DNA from 2 places in the Empedobacter sp. R132-2 genome. Region 2 is predicted to be linked to the other one. Evidence: riboswitches for the same ligand, from Rfam matches in the RefSeq annotation. Region 2 holds a riboswitch; the other holds the start of a gene.

Region 1 (5,405 bases), on a different contig from region 2:
TTCTTTCCTTAAAATAAAATCTTCCTCATTTGTTTTTCCTAAATTAAACTGAAACATTTCACCATAATTTATAGGTATTTTGAATGCATTTTTGATTGGGATTTGTAGTACATAACACCACATTAAACGAATGATTCCTCCATGCGCAACAATTAATACTTTTTCGTATTGAGTATTTCTTAATTCGTTCATAAAATCAAAAAGACGGGCAGACATTTCTTGCATCGATTCGCCATTTGGCGTTTTAATTTCGACAAAATCGACGTACCAAGGTTCTATTTCTTCCGAAGGAATTTCGTTCCACGATTTCATTTCCCAATCTCCAAAATTGAATTCTTTTAATCGATCATCAAAAATAATTTCATTCGAGAAAGTTTCTGCCAAGCGTTGACAACGACTTAACGGACTTGAAAAAATTATATCAAAATTGCTTTCAATTTTAGTATGAATTTGTACCACTTCTTGATGAAAAGTGTCAGCTAGTTCCACATCAGTTTGTCCGTAACAAACGGATGAAGGAACATTAACTTTTGTATGTCGAATTACAGAAACTTGCATATAATTAAAACGCCAAGGTAAAACAAAACTTCGGTAACTTGTTGCACAGTTCCCAAGCAATCGCCCGTATATCCGCCAATATATTTCTTGAAATACCAGCCCAAATAAACTTTTCCTAGGTAACAAAGTGGTAAAATCAACAAGAATTTCCATTCGCCAAAAACAATAAAAGGCACAAGACAGAAAAGAAAACTAATGACAAGATTTTTTATCGGAAGAGCTTTATTTGCCATCGGTTTCGATTTACTTGTGTCGATGTCTGTTACATATTCGTGGGTATAAATCATCATTCCAGAAAAAAAACGACTAACCGAATGTGCTGCAATCAAACTGAAAATCATCAACCGAAAATTATTTTCTGCAATATGAACCAATGAAGTAAATTTCAATAATAACAATAAGATAACGCCAATACCACCATAAGCGCCAATTCGGCTATCTTTCATAATTGTCAAGATTTTTTCTTTGCCATAACCACCACCAAAACTATCGCAAATATCGGTGAAACCATCTTCGTGAAAGGCGCCAGTCAGCAAAACACTTGCAATAATTGTGATAATAATAGCGATATCAACTGGTAAAATAAATTGACAAATTGTATAAATCAATGCATTGAAAGCGCCAACTAACAAACCAATTGCAGCATAATATTTCTGTGATTGATTCATAATTTCGTTGCTATATGGAATTTTGAACGGAATTGGAATTCGAGTAAAAAACATCAAAGCTGTTAAAAAGTAGGTGATTTCTTTTTTTAGCATTCCACTTCAGTTTCTTTGTTACTCACGCCTGCAGATTCGAAACTTGCCATATCATTAAAAAAGTTAACCGCACTTTTGATAATTGGATAAGCCAACGCACAACCTGTTCCTTCGCCAACACGCAAATTGATGTTTAGAATTGGTTCTTCGTTGAAATAATTCAATAAATATTGGTGTCCAGATTCATCACTTTGATGACAAAAAATAGCATTATTTAGAATTTCAGGGTTCAATTTCGACGCAACTAAAATAGCAGCCGAAGCAATATAACCATCAATCATCAACAGCATATTGTGTTCATAAGCAGATAACATTGCAGCTGTCATTTGCGCAACTTCAAAACCGCCAAAAGTGGCTAAAATCTCTTTCGGATCAGTAATTTTTCCATGTGTATTCTTCGCTACATTTAGAATATTGATTTTATTCTGTAATTGCTCATCATTCAAACCTGTTCCACGACCAACACATTGTTCAAGAGGTAAATCAGTCAAATAATGTACAAGCATTGATGCGGAAGAAGTGTTCCCAATTCCCATTTCGCCAAAACCAATAATATTTGTTCCGTTTTGAGCGATTTCGTCTACAATTGTCTTCGAATAATCAAAACATTGTTCCAATTGATCCAAGGTCATGGCAGATTCGCGCAAGAAATTTTTGGTTGATTTGGCTACTTTACAATTTTTCAAAACCGAATAATCCTCGAAATCATAATTTACACCAGCATCAACAATGGTTAAATAAATCTCATTTTGATTACAAAAAACATTAATTGCTGCCCCATTATTTAGGAAATTAAAAACCATTTGGGGTGTAACTTCCGCAGGATAAGCGCTAACACCAGATTGCGCAATTCCGTGATCGCTTGCGAAAACAATCAGATGTGGATTGATTAATTCTAAATGTTTTTTTTGTTGAACCAAACCAATTTTAAGTGCAATTTTTTCTAATAAACCTAAGGCTCCAAGCGGTTTTGTTTTAAGATCAATAATGTGTTGAATTTCTTCTTTTTGCATTTTATACTAAACTAAATTTTAATAAAAAATGCTTTCGAAATCAAGTGCAATCAATTAACAAATAATAAAATACATGCAGTTTTGATTGAGCTTCAATCGCGAAAGCATCATCTAAAAAGTGGTCTGGCTTATAGTTTTTCTCTACTTACAGTTGCGCGACAGCTCGAGATTTGCACTCGATTCCCTTTTGTGTTAGTAAGGTAATAAAATAATCATAAAAGCAAAAAAACTATTTTTTAATAGCAATTATTCCTTGTATTGTTGGTTCTATTGAAATATCTCCCATAATAATTTCTTCCGCTACGAAATCTGCTCCATTCAATTTTAGTTTTTTTGGTAGATTTTTGCTTGTATAATTTTTATTAATTTCTATGTTTTTTTCGATTGAAGCTAGTCGAATATCAATTGGCAAACCTTTTAGAACATGGGATTTTATGGTGTATTCTTTACAAATTTTTACAGTTCGTTCTATCAATTCACCATTAATTAATAATCGGAAAGTAGAAAACTCTTGAATTCTTGTGTTATAACTTTTAGTAACAATTATTTTAAATTCAATCGATTCATTTTCTATAGAATTATTGATCGGTAATGGATTGTCATGACAAGCTGTATTAGGTTTTTGAGCTTTTGATGAAGTACTCATTAATCCAAAAGCAGAAAAAATAATGACATTAGAAATCGTTTTCTTAAAAAGATTTAGACCTAATTGACTTGGATGAAAAATACCACAATGAACGTTGCTTTTCTGAAATTCATTCGAAATTTCGTCATTTGTGAGGTTAGAAAAGTCAGTAATTTTATGTTGACATTTCGCACAAAAATTATCATCTCGTAATTTTTCTTAGCATGGAGTTGGAATTGTGATTTTCATATTTTTAAAGTTTAGATTTATAATAGAGATGATTTTATGAATAAAAATGTTGGTTTGATTTTTAGAAATAATTGATTTCGAATATTTGGATTTATGTACTATCTTTAACCACCTCTACTTACCTTTTAAATAAGATCAATTTTTAATGGAAAATTTTCACATCCCAACGAACGAAAAGCAAAGATTGCAAGCCGTTTACGATTATAATTTGCAAGGACATGATAAAGACGAAGAGTTGGAGGTTTTTGCAAATGCTGCGAGTTTGATTTGTAATGCGCCAATTGCGTTAATTTCTATTTTTGATGAAAATTATCAAGTGATTAAAGCAAATTGTGGAATAGATGTAGATATTGTTCCACGTCAACAAACTATTTGTCAATTTTCTTTAATGGAAGAAGAAATTTTGGTGATTGATGATGTGACGAAATTTGAACCTGCAAAAAATATTGCTGGAGTAAAAGCTGCAAATATTAAGTTTTATGCTGGTGTTCCGTTGATTGATGACAATGGATATGCGTTGGGAACCCTGTGCGTAGAGGATCATCATCCAAGAACGTTGGACGAAAAACAACGTAATTTATTGATTCAACTAGGGAAAAATATCACCAAATTATTGGTTAGTAAAAAGCGAAAAAAAGACGCCTCTTACTTTCAAAATATCTATAAAATATCTAATAATCTTATTGGAGTTGCAGATATTAATGGTGTTCTAAAATCTATAAATCCTTCTTTTAAAGAGGTTTTAGGAATAAAAGATGAAAAGACAATTATTGCAGAAAACTTTTTAGACTTTGTTTCGGAAAAGGATAAGAAAAAAGTTCAAATGTTTTTGGCTGATTTGAAAACTAATTCAGGTTCTATTGACTTCAAATGTTTGATGTGTTCAATAGAAACGAAAGAAGAAAAAATGGTTGAATGGTATACTAAATTAAACACTTCGTATGATAACGAGATTTTCTTATTTGGACGAGATATTACACTTGAAAACTCTAAAAAGGAGGAACTAGAAAACAGTGAACGTAAGTTTAGAAATTTTTTCAATTCTTCGCTTGGTTTAATGACGATTCACGATTTGGATGGTAATATTTTATCCATTAACAAAAAAGGTTTAGAATCGATAGGTTATTCTGAAGAAGAATCGAAAGATTTGGATCTTAAAAAATTAATCCCAAAATCTAATCAAAAAGAATATCAAACCTATATCGAAACAATTTCGCACAATAAGCAAGATTCAGGTTTAATGAGCTTGATTAAGAAAGATGGTTCGTTAACATATTGGTTATACAGCAATATTTTGGATAAAGATAACGAGGGAAATCCTGTTGTAATGAGTACTGCAGTTGATATGACACAAAGGACTTTGTTGGAAAGAGATCTTAATCGCGCAAGTCAATTGTTAGATCATACATACGAAGTTGCCAATGTTGGAGGTTGGAAATACGATTTAGTTAAGCAAGAATTAATTTGGACTGATATAACGAAAAAAATCCATGAAGTTGAACTAGATTATGAACCAAATGTAGAAACTTCACTCAATTTTTATGAAGCAAAAAGTAGTTATCCAAAAATAAAGAAAGCTTTTAGAGATGCGGTAGAAAAAGGAATCGGATATGATATGGAGTTGCAAATAGTTACCCAAAAAGGAAAAACAATTTGGGTAAGATGTAAAGGAATTCCAGAGTTCGTAAATGGAAAATGTGTTAGCGTTTTTGGAACTTTTCAGGATATTGATGAGAGAAAAAGTTATACGTTAGAGTTGGCTCGACAAAAAGCTATTTTCGAAACATTTATTAATCATGTACCTGCATCTGTTGCAATGTTTGATAAGGATATGAATTATCTAACTTTGAGTAATCAATGGTGTGATGAATTTGTAGTAAAAAAGAAAAATGTGATCGGAAAATCTCATTATGAAATGTACAATGTTCCAGAAGAAAGAAAAGCGATTTATGACGCTTGTTTGCAAGGTGAAAGTTATTCGGATGAAGATATGATTTATCGCTCACCAAAATATGATACGGATCAACACTATTCCTGGGCGATTCATCCGTGGTATATCAACAAAAAACAGATTGGTGGTCTGATTATGTTTTCGCAAAATATAACAGAATCTGTCAAGAAAAATAAAGAACTTAAAAAAGCCAAAAAGAATGCTGAACTCGCTAGTAAGGCAAAGTCTGAGTTTTTAGCCAATATGAG
Region 2 (14,108 bases):
GGTTTAGCTGGACGTGATTTAGCAGCTTTAGCACAAGGTTTACAAGAATCGACAGAATATTCTTATTTACAATCGCGCATCAAACAAATTGAATATTTAGGGAATAAATTAATTGAGTTTGGAATTCCAATTCAGCAACCAATTGGTGGACACGCCATCTTTGTTGATGCTGTAAAGTTTTTACCAAATGTAACACGTGAAGAATTTCCTGCGCAAACATTGGGAATCGAATTGTACAAAGAAGCTGGAATTCGTGGTGTAGAAATCGGAACTATTTTGGCTGATCGTGACCCTGAAACACGAGAAAATCGTTATCCAAAATTAGAATTATTGCGTTTAGCAATTCCTAGAAGAACTTATTTCCAAAGTCATATGGATTATATCGCCGTTGCTTTGAAAAATATTTTTGATCGACGAAACGAGATTAATTCAGGTTATGAAATTTCGTGGGAATCTGAAATTTTAAGACATTTCACTGTAAAATTGAAAAAGAAATAAATAAAAAATCCTTCAGATAATCTGAAGGATTTTTTTGATATTACCATCTCCAATCGCCCGAAATACGAAGTGGAGTTTCTAAATTTCCTTTGATTAAGGCTTCTTTTACTTCTTGCTCGTTCCAACGTTTTGAAGGAATTTCTTTCAAATTACTCAAACGATACAACAAATAGGTTTCCAAAATCACATTATTTTTCAAACCAATTTCTTCTACATAATCAAATGTATCGCAATTCGCGTGGTAACAATTTAACGCTCCTTTTGTAAATTGACTATCCGAAAGCCCAATAATAGGCACGCCTTGCAACATAAACGGTTGATGATCTGAATGTAAATCTACACTCGCAAATGTTTTCAATTTAAAATCTGGAATTACTTTTTGCACATCATTCGCATAATCAGTTAAAATAGGTAAATTACTTTCCATTGTCGAATAATAAGACTTTGGATTTGTTGTCATATCCATATTCGACATTGCTTTGATTTGATTGATAGAACCATCTTTCAGCGCTCGATTGACGTAATATTTAGAACCTATCAAACCAACTTCTTCGCCCATAAATAAAACAAATTCTATTGTTCGATCATTTTGAAGATTTAACTTCTTATATGTTCTCGCAATATCCATCACAGAAAAGCTTCCAACACCATTATCAATCGCTCCTGTAGCCAAATCCCAACTATCTAAATGTCCTCCAAGAACTATTTTTTCGTTTGGAAATTTAGAACCGATTTTCTTTGCAATAATGTTGCGACCTTTCATTTGTCCAACATCATTTTTCATTTCGATTTTAGCAATTTCTTTTCCTTTTGATAGATTTTCTTTAATTTTCAATCCATCTTCTAAACTAATATTAATTGCAGGAATTTTAATAATTTCTCCCGTTACAGAAGCCGTTCCTGTCAATAGAATTCCTCCAGCAGGGCGATTAAACAAGATAATTCCTTTCGCTCCGTACTTTTCTGCTAAAGCTGTTTTTTCGGAACGATGTAGATTTTCTATTTCTTTTGGCGTTCCATCCAACAAACCAAGCGCAGCAAAAACAATCTTTCCTTTTACTTTATCACCAATCTTTTTGTAATCTTCTTCAAGTCCATTTCCTAAATCAATCAATTCTCCCGAAAGACTAACATTTTCTGGCGAATGCGCCAAAGCAACGGCTTTTATAGGTTGATTATTGATTTTTAAATCTAAACTTCTACGATTCCATCCGCTAAATGTAAACTCTTGAAAAGACACATCATAACCATACGAACGCAACAAATTTGCTGCATATTCTTCTGCTATTCGTCCATTTTCTGTTCCTGTTGCACGATGTCCGATTGTTTCGGTTGCTTTTTTTAATTGTTGATAAGCTTCAGAATTTTGTTTTACTTCTTTGTTAATCAAGTCTAAAACTTGTTGATTAGTTTGAGCAGATAAACTCATGATTGTAGAGATTAAACCTAGTGTTAATAAAAATTTCGATTTCATGTGTGAGTATTTCTATAAACTTAAAAATGTTTTTGGAAATAGTTGATAGAATGGAAGAAAAATTTACTTAAAAAAAATAGTCCTCAAAAAATGAGGACTATTTATATGAAATTATAAATTATTTCTTAATGAGCTGGTACGAAACGCTCTCTTGCATCTTGCAATAATTGTTCTGCTTCTGCTTTATCACCGTACCCTTCAATTGTTGTTGTCTTATTTTCTAAGTCTTTATAAACTCTGAAAAAGTGCTCAACTTCTTTCAATGTATGAGGATTCATATCAGTGATGTTTTCTAATTGGTTCCATGTTGGATCAGCAACTGGTACACAAATTAATTTTTCATCTTGTCCTTTGTCATCAGACATTTTAAGAACACCGATTGTTTTTACTTCGATTACACATCCAGGAACAGTAGGTTCTGTTAAGAAAACTAATACGTCAATTGGATCTCCGTCTAATCCTAATGTATTTTCTACGAAACCGTAATCAGCTGGGTAGAACATTGGAGAGTATAAAACACGATCAAAACGGATTCTTCCTGTTTCGTGATCCATTTCATATTTATTGCGAGATCCTCTTGGGATTTCAATGATTGCATCAAAAGTCATTGTAATATTCTTTTTTTTATTATGTATTTTCTAAAAATTCCAATCTAAACCGATTGTGATGCCAAATTTACGAACATCTGGCAAATTATTATAATTTCCGCGCCAATTAAAATCAACACGTATTGGTCTAATGTTTCCAAAACCAATGTTTTCGATCCCAAACCCGTATTCGTAGTAGATTTGTTGATTTGGTGCAAAATATTCTATTGTCGAACGATTAATAGCTTTACTTTTCTCAGAAATGTCTCCGTAAGCCGCTCTCAAGAATCCAACTTCTCTTAATTTTAATTTTTTGATTAACGGAACTTTGTTCAAAATCCAACCGTTAAAATGATGTTCCCAGTTCATCGTTACATATTCGTCTGTTACAAATTCATAATAATCTAATTGTGAAAATGTACCATAAACTTGTCCGTAACTCTCATTTCCAGGTAACGCACTCATTAATGATAAAGGAACATCTTGAAATGTTTTTCCTGCTTCTACAGTTACCAATGATTTACCAAAAGATCCAATCAAAATTGGTTGTGTATATAAAAATTGTAATTTATCATATTCAAAATCTGAATTAATTACACCTTTCAATCCTTTTGTATAGCGCAACATTAACGTGGGTGCAAGTGTTGTCATTTCGTAACGATCAATCCCGTATTGCGAATATTTTGCACCTGGACGAGCAATTACCGAAACACTTACACTTGAATTTGTTAAAGTTTCTTTAATCTGACCGTTTTTTTCATATCCAATCGAAAAATGTACTGCATCAGCTGGTTTTATCAATTGATAATTTCCATCAACACGAAACGTTACATTCTTCCAAGGCTCTATCGACGCATACACATTTGTCAAATTATTGTTACTCAAAAATGTATTATCTCCTTGATTGATGATTGATGACGAAGCAAAACTACGGGTCATAATTCCGTCAGAAGCCGTTAACGTTGCAGCCAATTGTTCTACATCACGTTTTGTTCCGATACCGACTTGAAAACGATTATATTTATTGAACATGTAACGAAAATCTGCTCCATATTTGAATTTATCATCTCGAAAACCATATGCCAAGAAACCTTGCGCACGCCACATATCATTTTGCGAAAAATATGTACGAGCTCCAGCTCTCAAACGGAATCCTTCGATTTGGTTGTATCCAAAAGATGAATATAAATTCCCGATATCAATTGCATTTCCGACATTGTAATATCCAGAACCAAAAATCTCGATTGCTTTCACAATATTATTGAATTTTGGTACTTTATTTAATTGCTCTAATGTTTCGTAAATCCCTTCTTGATCTTTTGTTAAAGCTTCAGGACGATTTTCTGCCCAAAACTGATTATCTTTTTCGTTAAGCGCAGCTTTTGCTGGATCTAATTTCTCGTAATAAAAAGCTTCGGGATGTGTTGTATCGAAATCGTAATTGTAATAATTCACCGTTTTATGCGCAAAAATTCCTTTCGCACTTTCCTTTTTACTCAACAACGACATATCCAACATCGCATATTCTTTTTTCGGATAGAAAATAGAATCGTTTGGAATATCATATTCTAGATTCATGAAAATATTACGCACAAAATTCACGTTCATTTCTTTCGTCGTTTCCATCACAACCTCTTTCACCGCATAAGCATCTTTCGAAATATATAATTCTCCTTTAAATGTCAATTCACCTTCGCGACGTGGATAATATTTGATTCGATAAGATTCTATTCCATCTACATCAATAGTATCTTTCAATTCGTAATCATAAACCGCGAAACCATCTGTAGCAATTGGACTCACAAATTTGATATCCAAAATATTGACACGATTATCATAAATATCAATATCACGGAAAAGATTTTTTACCGTAGAAGCCACCACTTCATTTTTCTCGAAACCTGATGTTTTATTTGCAATTAATTCTCGACGTTCTTTTGTAGAAGGTTTATTAATTCCTGCAACATTGTAAATTGACTCATTCAAGAAAGCTGGTAAATATGTTTTTCCATTAATAGAAGAAGTATCTACTTTCTCGAAAACAAACTCCATTCCTTTAAAAATCTTACGTTTCATAAAAGTTGAATCGATATTACTAATATCAAATTGCAACTTTTCGTATTCATCATATTGATAATGTGGCGCTAATTTTAGCCCATTTTTCTTTTTACGCTTCCATACTTCACGCAAAATAGCATAAGCTGGATTTTCTTTCTTTTTAGGACGTTTTTTCTTTGCCGAAACAACCGCAGTTTGTAAATCTACCGTTCCGCCATCTTCTTCTGAAGTATTGTCTTCTGTTAAAAATAATTGAGCAATAAAATTATAATCGATTTTATTTTCGATAACATAATCAGAAGTTTCGTATCCATTTTTTGATACGACAATTTTATTTGTATTCGAACTAGATTCGATATAAAAAGTACCATCAGAGTTTGATGTTGCACTTACTTTAAGTTCTGGTAAACGAATATCTGCGTAAGGAATAGGCTTCTGAGTTTCAGAATCGATTACCTTTCCTTGAATTTTTACTTGCGCGTGCACAGACGCTAAAACAACTATAAAAAAAGCTGTTATATAACTTTTCATCAATAAGATTTGGTTAAAAAAAAATAAAGTCTAGCAAAATGTATGCTAGACTTTACAAATATAGTTTATAAATCTTAATTATTTATACATCACAGCTTTTACAGCTTCAACTACATCTTTTGCATTAGGAATCCAAGTCTCATACAAGTTTGGAGCATAAGGCGCTGATGTATCTTTTGTTGTGATACGTTTGATTGGTGCATCTAAATAATCGAATGCTTTTTGTTGAACCATATACGTAATTTCTGAAGCAACTGAAGCGAAAGGCCAAGCTTCTTCTAAAACTACTAAACGATTTGTTTTCTTAACAGATTTGAAAATTGTATCGTAATCTAATGGACGAACTGTACGTAAGTCAATTACTTCTACAGAAATTCCTTCTTTAGCTAATTCATCAGCAGCAATGTAAGCTTGCTTAATGATTTTCCCGAAAGAAACTAACGTTACATCTGTACCTTCACGTTTGATTTCTGCTTTACCAATTTCGATTGTGTATTCTTCATCTGGCATTTCCATTTTATCTCCATACATCTGTTCAGATTCCATGAAAATTACTGGATCGTTATCACGAATTGCAGATTTTAATAAACCTTTTGCATCATAAGGATTTGAAGGAACAATTACTTTAAGACCTGGTACATTTGCATACCAATTCTCAAAAGCTTGTGAGTGTGTTGCACCTAATTGTCCTGCAGAAGCAGTAGGTCCTCTAAATACAATTGGACAGTTGAATTGTCCTCCTGACATTTGATAAATTTTTGCAGCGTTATTGATAATTTGGTCAATAGACACTAATGAGAAGTTGAATGTCATGTATTCTACGATTGGGCGACATCCCGTCATTGTAGATCCAATTGCGATTCCAGAAAAACCAGCCTCTGCGATTGGCGCATCAATTACACGTTCTGCTCCAAATTCGTCTAACATTCCTTTCGAAGCTTTGTACGCTCCGTTGTATTCTGCTACTTCTTCTCCAATTAAAAATATAGATTCATCGCGACGCATTTCTTCACTCATTGCCTCTGCGATTACTTCTCTAAATGTTTTTATAGCCATTTTATGCGATTTCGTTCTTTATTATATTTTTTCCTAAAGCAAATGTAATAAAAAACTTGCGAATTATTTAAAACGAATTCATTCAATAAAAAATCCCAAAATAATCTAAAGTTATTTTGGGATCGAAAAATAGTTGAAAAAGAATGTAATCTCTGTTTTTAGAACCAGCCTTTGTGACCTTTTACATAAGTTTCATCAAACTCTTCATCAGATTTTGTTAAATACATAATTCCTTCGATTAATCCAATAAGTCCTCCTGCTCCACATGTCACAAGACCAATAATTAATTGAATAACACCTTCTTTAGTGTAGCCTAAATAAAATTTGTGAACTCCTAAAGTTCCTAATACTATCGCTAAAATTCCGGCAATAAGTTTTTTCTCTGATTTGTACGGTTGATTGTTTTCCATAATTTTTAAAGTTTAACTAAATAATTGTTTTTGTTGGTTACAAATTTAATTTGTCCATCTTTCTTAAAAATCACTAGATATAATGATTTTGAATATTGTACAAATAAAATAAATCTGATCTTAATTTAAGGTTAACGATTTAACAATCTACTTTTTATAAAATCAATTGCTTTTCTTTACATTTGCATAAAATGGTGCTCAACGAGTGAGTTAAAAGGGAATTTGGTTCAATTCCAAAACTGTCCCCGCAACTGTAAATTCTAACATACTTTTTGTAAAAGAATAAGTCAGGAAACCTGCCATTGCTAACAAATTAATAGAAAATGTTTTCGGAGGAAAAACAGATTTTAATATGAAAAAACTTTTTCTTTGTTTTAATCTTATCGCTGGAATTGCTTTTGCACAGACGGATACCATCAATTTGAAACCTTTGATTTTGAACGATGCTTTTCTTAAAAATCATTACAAATCTCAAAGTATTATCAAACTTAATGATAGTATTTTAGAGCAAAATCCTAATCAACTGACGCAAGTTTTACAAGAGCAAACGCCAATTTATTTTAAAGAAAATGGACGAGGAATGGTTTCTTCACCTTCGTTTCGAGGAACTTTAGCTTCGCACACAGCCGTAATTTGGAACGGAATTAATGTCAATTCGCAAACAACAGGACAAACGGATTTTAATTTATTTGCAAGTAATTCGTTTGACGGAATTTTAGTGAAACCAGGCGGCGGAAGTATTGCGTATGGAACAGGTTCTATCGGCGGTACAATTCATTTGTTGAATAAATTTGAGTATGACAAAGGTTTACAGCAAAAAATAAATTTAGGATACGGAAGTTACGATACATGGTCGGGAAAATATCAATTGAAATATAGTACAGAAAAATTTAGTTCTTCAATCGATTACGAACGAAATCAATCTGATAATGATTATAAAATTCCGAATCACATGAAGAAGAATTTGAATGGAAAATATTATTTCAATACAATTAATGGAAATTTTGGCTATAAAATTAATCCTGAACACGAATTGAAACTTTATTCAATGTTCAATTTTGGAAAGCGCGAATTTCCTTTGGTTGACATTGGTTCAACGCCTTCTGGATACGAAAATCAGGATTACCGTTTGATGACAGAATGGAATTTCAATCCAAATGAAAAGTGGCAATCGCAGTTAAAATTGGCATATATCCGAGAAGAAAACAGTTATTTCAACAATATTCACAAATCTTATTCGGACGATTTACAGGTGGATAATTATGTTTTAAAATATTATCTGAATCATCAATTGACTAATAATTTCGAGCTTTCATTTTTATCTGAAGCTAATTATAATCAAGGAAGTGGAAATAATTTGAATAAAAGCGATCAAAACTCAATCAATTTTGCCTTAATCGCGAAGCATAAATTATCAGATGTTTTGGAATACGAAGCGAGTATTCGTCAAGATTTTTCTGATACGTACCAAAATCCATTTATTTATTCATTGGGTTTTAATTTTCGTCCGATTCATTCGTATCAATTGAGAGGAAATGTTTCGAAAAATTTCAGAAATCCAACCTACAATGATTTATTTTGGAAAACTGGTGGAAATCCAGATTTGAAATCAGAATCAGCTTATCAATTTGAACTTGGAAATGATTTTATCAACAAAAATTTAAACATTCAAACCAATATTTTTTATAATAAGTTGAGTGATATGATTCAATGGATTCCGAGTTCGCAAAACACTTCTTATTGGGTTCCTGTGAACATCAACAAAGCTGAAACCTATGGTTTTGAAATAATTGGAAGCTACAAATGGAATGCATTTAGTTTCAATACAACTTATGCATACACCAAAACAAAAGATAAATTTAAAAATAAGGAATTGATGTATTCCCCAAATCATAAATGGACGGCGAGCGCACAATACACTTACAAACGTTTATCTGCTTTTGTACAAAATATTTATACAAGTAAAGTTTTTACCGATTCGGAAGAAGAAAGAACACTTGATGGTTTTTGGCTAACGAATTTAGGTTTAAATTTTACGATTTCACCACTTTATAGCGTTTCTATGAGTGTGAATAATGTGTTTAACCAAGAATATCAAACGCAAGAAAATCGTTGGCAACCCGGCACAAATTATAACATACAAATACAAATAAAATTTTAAAAAACTATGACTAAATTTAAATCAATCGCACTTATAGCCTTGGCAGGAGTATTTTTACAATCTTGTTCAAATGACGATGATGGGCCAAATAATGATCCTGAAAAAGGAAACTAGTCGAAAGGAGTTTTTATTTTGAATGAAGGAGGTTTCAATTCAGCTAACGCAGAAATCACTTATTTTGATCCAACAAAAGATGTAAGTACAACAAATCCTATTCAAGAAATTTTCAAGACTGCGAACGCTGGTGCACAATTGGGTTCTGTAGGACAAAGCATGTATTTCAAAGGAAACAAAGCTTATATTGTTCTTAATGTTTCTAATAAAGTAGAAGTTGTAGACAACACAACTTTCAAAAAAATTAGTACAATTCCATCATCAGATAATATGAGCAACCCTCGTTATATCGTTTCTGATGATCAATTTTTGTATATCTCAAACTGGGGAGATCCTAATGTAACGACAGATGATTTTATTGCAAAATACAAAATCAGTGATTTAACATTTGTAGAAAAATATAAAGTAGATGAAGGTCCAGAAAAAATGATTCTTGACAATAACAAACTTTATGTTGCACAAAAAGGTGGCTGGGGAACAGGTAAAACAGTTACAATTATTGACCTTAAAACAAATGATAAAAAAAGTATAAATGTTGGTGATGTTCCGACAGATTTAACAATTCAAAACGGAAATTTATTTGTGCTTTCTCAAGGTGTTAATTGGGGAACTACTACAAAAGGAAAATTGGTTCGTTATAATTTAACTTCAGAAGATAAATTAGAAATGAATTTTCCTGATGGACAACATCCTAATTTCTTAGTTGCGGAGAATAGTAAATTGTATTACATCGTTAATAATTCTGTTTATTCTATGGCTACAAATGCAACAGCTTTGCCTACAAAAGCAGATTACATAACAGGTGCTGATAGTGTATATGGTTTCTATGTAAAAGGTGATACTTTTTATGTTTTAGACGCAAAAGATTACAATTCTAATGGACGATTATTAATTCAGAATGCACAAGGAGGTCTTAAAAATCCAGCAATTACAACTGGAGTTTCACCAAATTCTGTTTACATCAAATAATATTTCCTGAAAAATCAACATAAAAAAATCTGAAGTTTAAACTTCAGATTTTTTTATGTTTTTCATTTTGAAAATTGTTTGTGAATTAAACCCTACAATCGCGAGTAAAATCAAACTATAACCGATCATTTGCATTGGAGAAACGGCTTCTTTGTAATAGAAAATTGCTAAAACAAAATTCATAATTGGATTCAAATAAATTAAAATTCCAACAGTTGAAGAGTCAATTCCTTTTAAAGCAAAATTGTTTAAGAACATTGGAATGATAGTGAACAAAATCACAATCATCATGATACATTGATAGAAAATTGTTTCGGTCGGAATTGGTCCTGAAAAGATGAAAACCAATGGTAACATCAGAATGGCTACAATTAATAATTGTGTCATCAACAAATTGAAACTATCAAAAACATTCAAACTTCTCTGAATAATGATATAGAGTGCAAATGTACACGCTACAATCAAACTATAAACCAAGTCTATAAGATGACCTATAGAAAGAACCAAACATGCTAAAAAACTAATACCAACTGCAATCCATTTTATTTTGGTCAAATGTTCTTTCAGAATAATGAAAGCCAAAACGGTGGTGATAATCGGACAAACCAAGTATGACAGCGACGCAGCTTGCACACTAATATGATTCATCACGATAATAAACATCAACCAATTTGTCATCAAAACCAATGATCCGCCAACAATTAAACTTCCTAATTCTTTCTGTTTCTTTTTATCAAATGATTTAAACAAATCAAAATCAGCTTTCATCTTATTGCGTCGAAATCCAACATTAATGACCACTAAAAAGAAAACGGAAACGTACAATCTAAAAAATAGAATATCCAAAGGTGGATAACCAGCGATTGGTTTCAATCCGAAACTGAAAAATCCCCACATAAAGTAGGTTATAATGGCTGCTATGATATATTTTGATTGATTCATAAAAGAGGCGTCAATTTGTACAAATGTATCGAATATCCAATTTGGAAATGATTATTTTTGCTTTAAATTTTATAGAAATGGAAAATCTTTTTACAGATGAATATTTTATGCGAATCGCCTTTAATGAAGCGATTACAGCTTTCGAGCGAGACGAAATTCCAGTTGGAGCTGTGATTGTTTGTAACAACAAAATTATTGCAAAAGCGCATAATTTAACCGAAACGTTGACTGATGTTACAGCGCACGCTGAAATGCAAGCTATTACGTCAGCAGCAAATTATTTGGGTGGAAAATACTTACAAGATTGTACATTGTATGTAACCTTAGAACCTTGTGTAATGTGCGGCGGGGCATTGTATTGGAGCCAAATCTCGAAAGTGGTTTATGGTGCTTCGGATGAAAAACGTGGTTTTAAAGCAAAAATTGGCGAGTTACATCCAAAAACTGAAATTGTTTCGGGAATTATGGAAGATGAATGTGGTCTATTAATGAAAGAATTTTTTCAACGCAAGCGTTAAATCGATTTCAAAATCGATAAAACTTCGTCATAATTTTCTATAAAAGCCATGTGTCCTCCATCAAATTTATACAAATGAATATTAGGTAAATCTGGAATTAAGGTTAAAAATAATTCAGGATTAACTGTTTCATCATTCATTCCAACAATGATATAAATTCCACCTTTAAAATCATACAAAATCGACGAACGATCTGGACGCTCTCGCATTCCTTTCAAAGCTGCACAAACGCCTTCGATTGGAGTTTCTAAAGCAATTTCTTTTACAAATTTCAACTCATCTTTGAATTGATCACGATGATGCGCCGCAAATAAAGCTGGCATACTAAAACTCACCAAAGCATTGAAATTTTTACGAGCAGTTTCACACGCTTTCAAACGTTGATTTTTCTTCGCTTCATCATCTGGCAAAGTCGAAGAGTTGATTAAAACAATATTTTCTACACGCTCTGGAAAAAGTTCAGCCAACGCACAAGCCACATAACCACCCATCGAATGCCCAATAAAAGTTGCTTTTTCTAGATTTAATTCATCCAAAACTATAATCACTTTTTCAGCCATTTCTTCCATCGTATTCACCTCTTGCGAATTTTCAGAATTTCCATGCCCAGGTAAATCAATTGTAATAATTTGCACTTCTTTCTCAAGATTTTTTCGTAAATTATTCCAAATTAAATGACTCTCTAAGAAACCGTGTAAAAACACCAAGGGTTTACCGTTTCCTGTATTTTCGTAAAACAACATATAGTTTGGTTCAGAATTTGTAATTAACTAATGCACAAATTTACAATAATGAAAAAATATAGTCCCATAATAATACTATCAATAGCTATTGGTGCTATTATCATTTATTGTATGACAAGTAATCAAACAATATCAATAGGAGAAACGACTCAAAAAGTAGTCAAAAAAGATTCTTCTTTTCAAGAAATTGCTTTTGCTTCTCCAAAGACTATGAATAATTCTGAATTGAAATTAATTCATGGAAAAGGCGAATTTGAGATTGAAAAAGAAGCGAAAGAACAACAAACTTTTAGTTTTAGGAATGATTCTTCTTCCTCTGTTTTTATTCAAATTATTCCTCAAAATAAACTCGGAAACATCAGAATTAATCAACTTATCTCTCCAAATAACGAGAAAGATGGTCCTTTTGGACAAGAAATCAATTATGATTTAACCGAAAAAGGCTTGTATCAAATCCGAATTGGCGAAAGTTTGATGCAAGGAGATACATTTGAAGGAAAATATACCTTGAAATTGCAGTTAAAATAGTTACTTTTACAACAGAATTTTTCTGTTATGAAATGGACTTTTATCGCTTTTATTACATTGATTACGCTTTATAGTTGCGAAGACAAATCTACGCCAACCATTTATCCAAGCAAGATTGGAGTTGATTCTGCGTACAAAGATTTGGTAAAAAAAGATAAACCAACAACAGAAGATGTAATGAAAGAAGAAGTCGTGAAAACAACTTCACATCAGAAAAAAGTTACTGCAAAACCTCAACAAAAAATTGTGTCTAACATAGATAAAATTGTTCCTTTAAGTGCTAATAATACTACCGAAAATCTTGAAGTAAGTTATGCTAAAGCTAAAGCAGAACCTAATAAAATAGCAGGACAAACAAATACTTTTACCTTTAATGCAGATTCTGCTAAAAAAGTTTGGATCAAAATTTCTGCTCAAGATTCTACAGCGAATATTAGAATTAATCACATCAAAGGACCTGCGGATTCTATAAAAGGTGGTCCTTTTGGCAAAGAAACCATTTTCGAATTGCCTGCGCGTGGCGTGTATCAATTCTCGATTTCGGAGAAACCAACAAACTCAAAACCATACGCTGGGAAATATAAAGTGGAATTGAAATTATTGTGGAAATAAATCTATTTGTAATAGATTTTGTAGTTAAGTGAATGATTTTTCAGAATATCTTGTTTAATCATTTCACCATTAATTTCATAATATAAATCAACTGGTTGTTTCGTATTTATCAAATCAAAATAACCATTTCCTTCGGGGCAAAAAGGATTTTCGTAGGAAGTTTCTAATCCAATGAAATAATTTTTCACCTCTAAAGGGTTAAGTTCTAAATGAATCGGAAAAATATATTTTCCTTGATAATCTTTATCCACTTCAAACCATTTTTCTTCAATCAAACTTTGTTTATCCTCAATCGATTTTAGAATCATTGGTTTGAAATAATAATATTCGTTGCAATAATTTTTCTTTTTCACTTTTGATTCAAACAAAATTTCAATTGCGACAATTTCAATTTCTTTCTCATTTGGAAGTAATAAATTCGAAAATATTTTAAGTCCGAAACTTGTGTTATCCGTTAATCGAACCACTTGTTTAAACTTTGGACGAAATTGTTTGTAATTGGAATAATTCACTACCTCAACTTGATTGAGATTAATCGTATCCAACTTTTGAGCAAAACTCATCACAGAAAGTAAGAAAAGAATTAGAAACTTCATTTTATAAAAATAGAAAAAATTTTCAGTAAATGATTTTCTCAATTCATCCTAAAAAATCAACAATTCGTAAACATATATTTATACAAGTCTTTTGCTAACTATAGTTTTGATAAAAATTAACAACATGAAAACACTTATCAAAATCCTAAAAATCTTCTTTATTGCTCTAATTTCAATAATTACACTTATTTTTTTGTATTTATTTATTAGTAATAAAATTTTCTTAGCTTCTAAAAATGAAACAAATATTGGCTATCTAAAAAATAATAAAACAACAATTGACAGCAACTTTGATTCTCAGATTTTTGATA

What was found. A riboswitch is a leader RNA that binds a small molecule or an ion and turns the genes downstream of it on or off. The one in region 2 is predicted to bind cobalamin.
Region 1: linked by a shared signal. The riboswitch ahead of cobT (nicotinate-nucleotide--dimethylbenzimidazole phosphoribosyltransferase) and the one ahead of HXZ69_RS05260 (TonB-dependent receptor plug domain-containing protein) in region 2 are both predicted to bind cobalamin.

What each region holds. Positions count from the first base shown of each region.
Region 1 is NZ_JACAGG010000001.1:242,717-248,121, reverse strand. It holds gene cobC (alpha-ribazole phosphatase) at 1-558, opposite strand, end outside; gene HXZ69_RS01230 (adenosylcobinamide-GDP ribazoletransferase) at 543-1,319, opposite strand; gene cobT (nicotinate-nucleotide--dimethylbenzimidazole phosphoribosyltransferase) at 1,313-2,332, opposite strand; cobalamin riboswitch at 2,432-2,553, opposite strand; gene HXZ69_RS01220 (hypothetical protein) at 2,562-2,978, opposite strand; gene HXZ69_RS01215 (response regulator) at 3,352-5,405, shown strand, end outside.
Region 2 is NZ_JACAGG010000006.1:61,457-75,564, forward strand. It holds gene tnaA (tryptophanase TnaA) at 1-498, shown strand, start outside; gene HXZ69_RS05235 (M28 family peptidase) at 539-1,972, opposite strand; gene HXZ69_RS05240 (inorganic diphosphatase) at 2,098-2,580, opposite strand; gene HXZ69_RS05245 (DUF5686 family protein) at 2,611-5,148, opposite strand; gene HXZ69_RS05250 (pyruvate dehydrogenase complex E1 component subunit beta) at 5,227-6,204, opposite strand; gene HXZ69_RS05255 (TM2 domain-containing protein) at 6,363-6,614, opposite strand; cobalamin riboswitch at 6,790-6,932, shown strand; gene HXZ69_RS05260 (TonB-dependent receptor plug domain-containing protein) at 6,967-8,775, shown strand; gene HXZ69_RS05265 (YncE family protein) at 8,905-9,858, shown strand; gene HXZ69_RS05270 (EamA family transporter) at 9,895-10,800, opposite strand; gene HXZ69_RS05275 (nucleoside deaminase) at 10,878-11,318, shown strand; gene HXZ69_RS05280 (alpha/beta fold hydrolase) at 11,315-12,061, opposite strand; gene HXZ69_RS05285 (hypothetical protein) at 12,110-12,589, shown strand; gene HXZ69_RS05290 (hypothetical protein) at 12,617-13,201, shown strand; gene HXZ69_RS05295 (hypothetical protein) at 13,204-13,797, opposite strand; gene HXZ69_RS05300 (hypothetical protein) at 13,922-14,108, shown strand, end outside.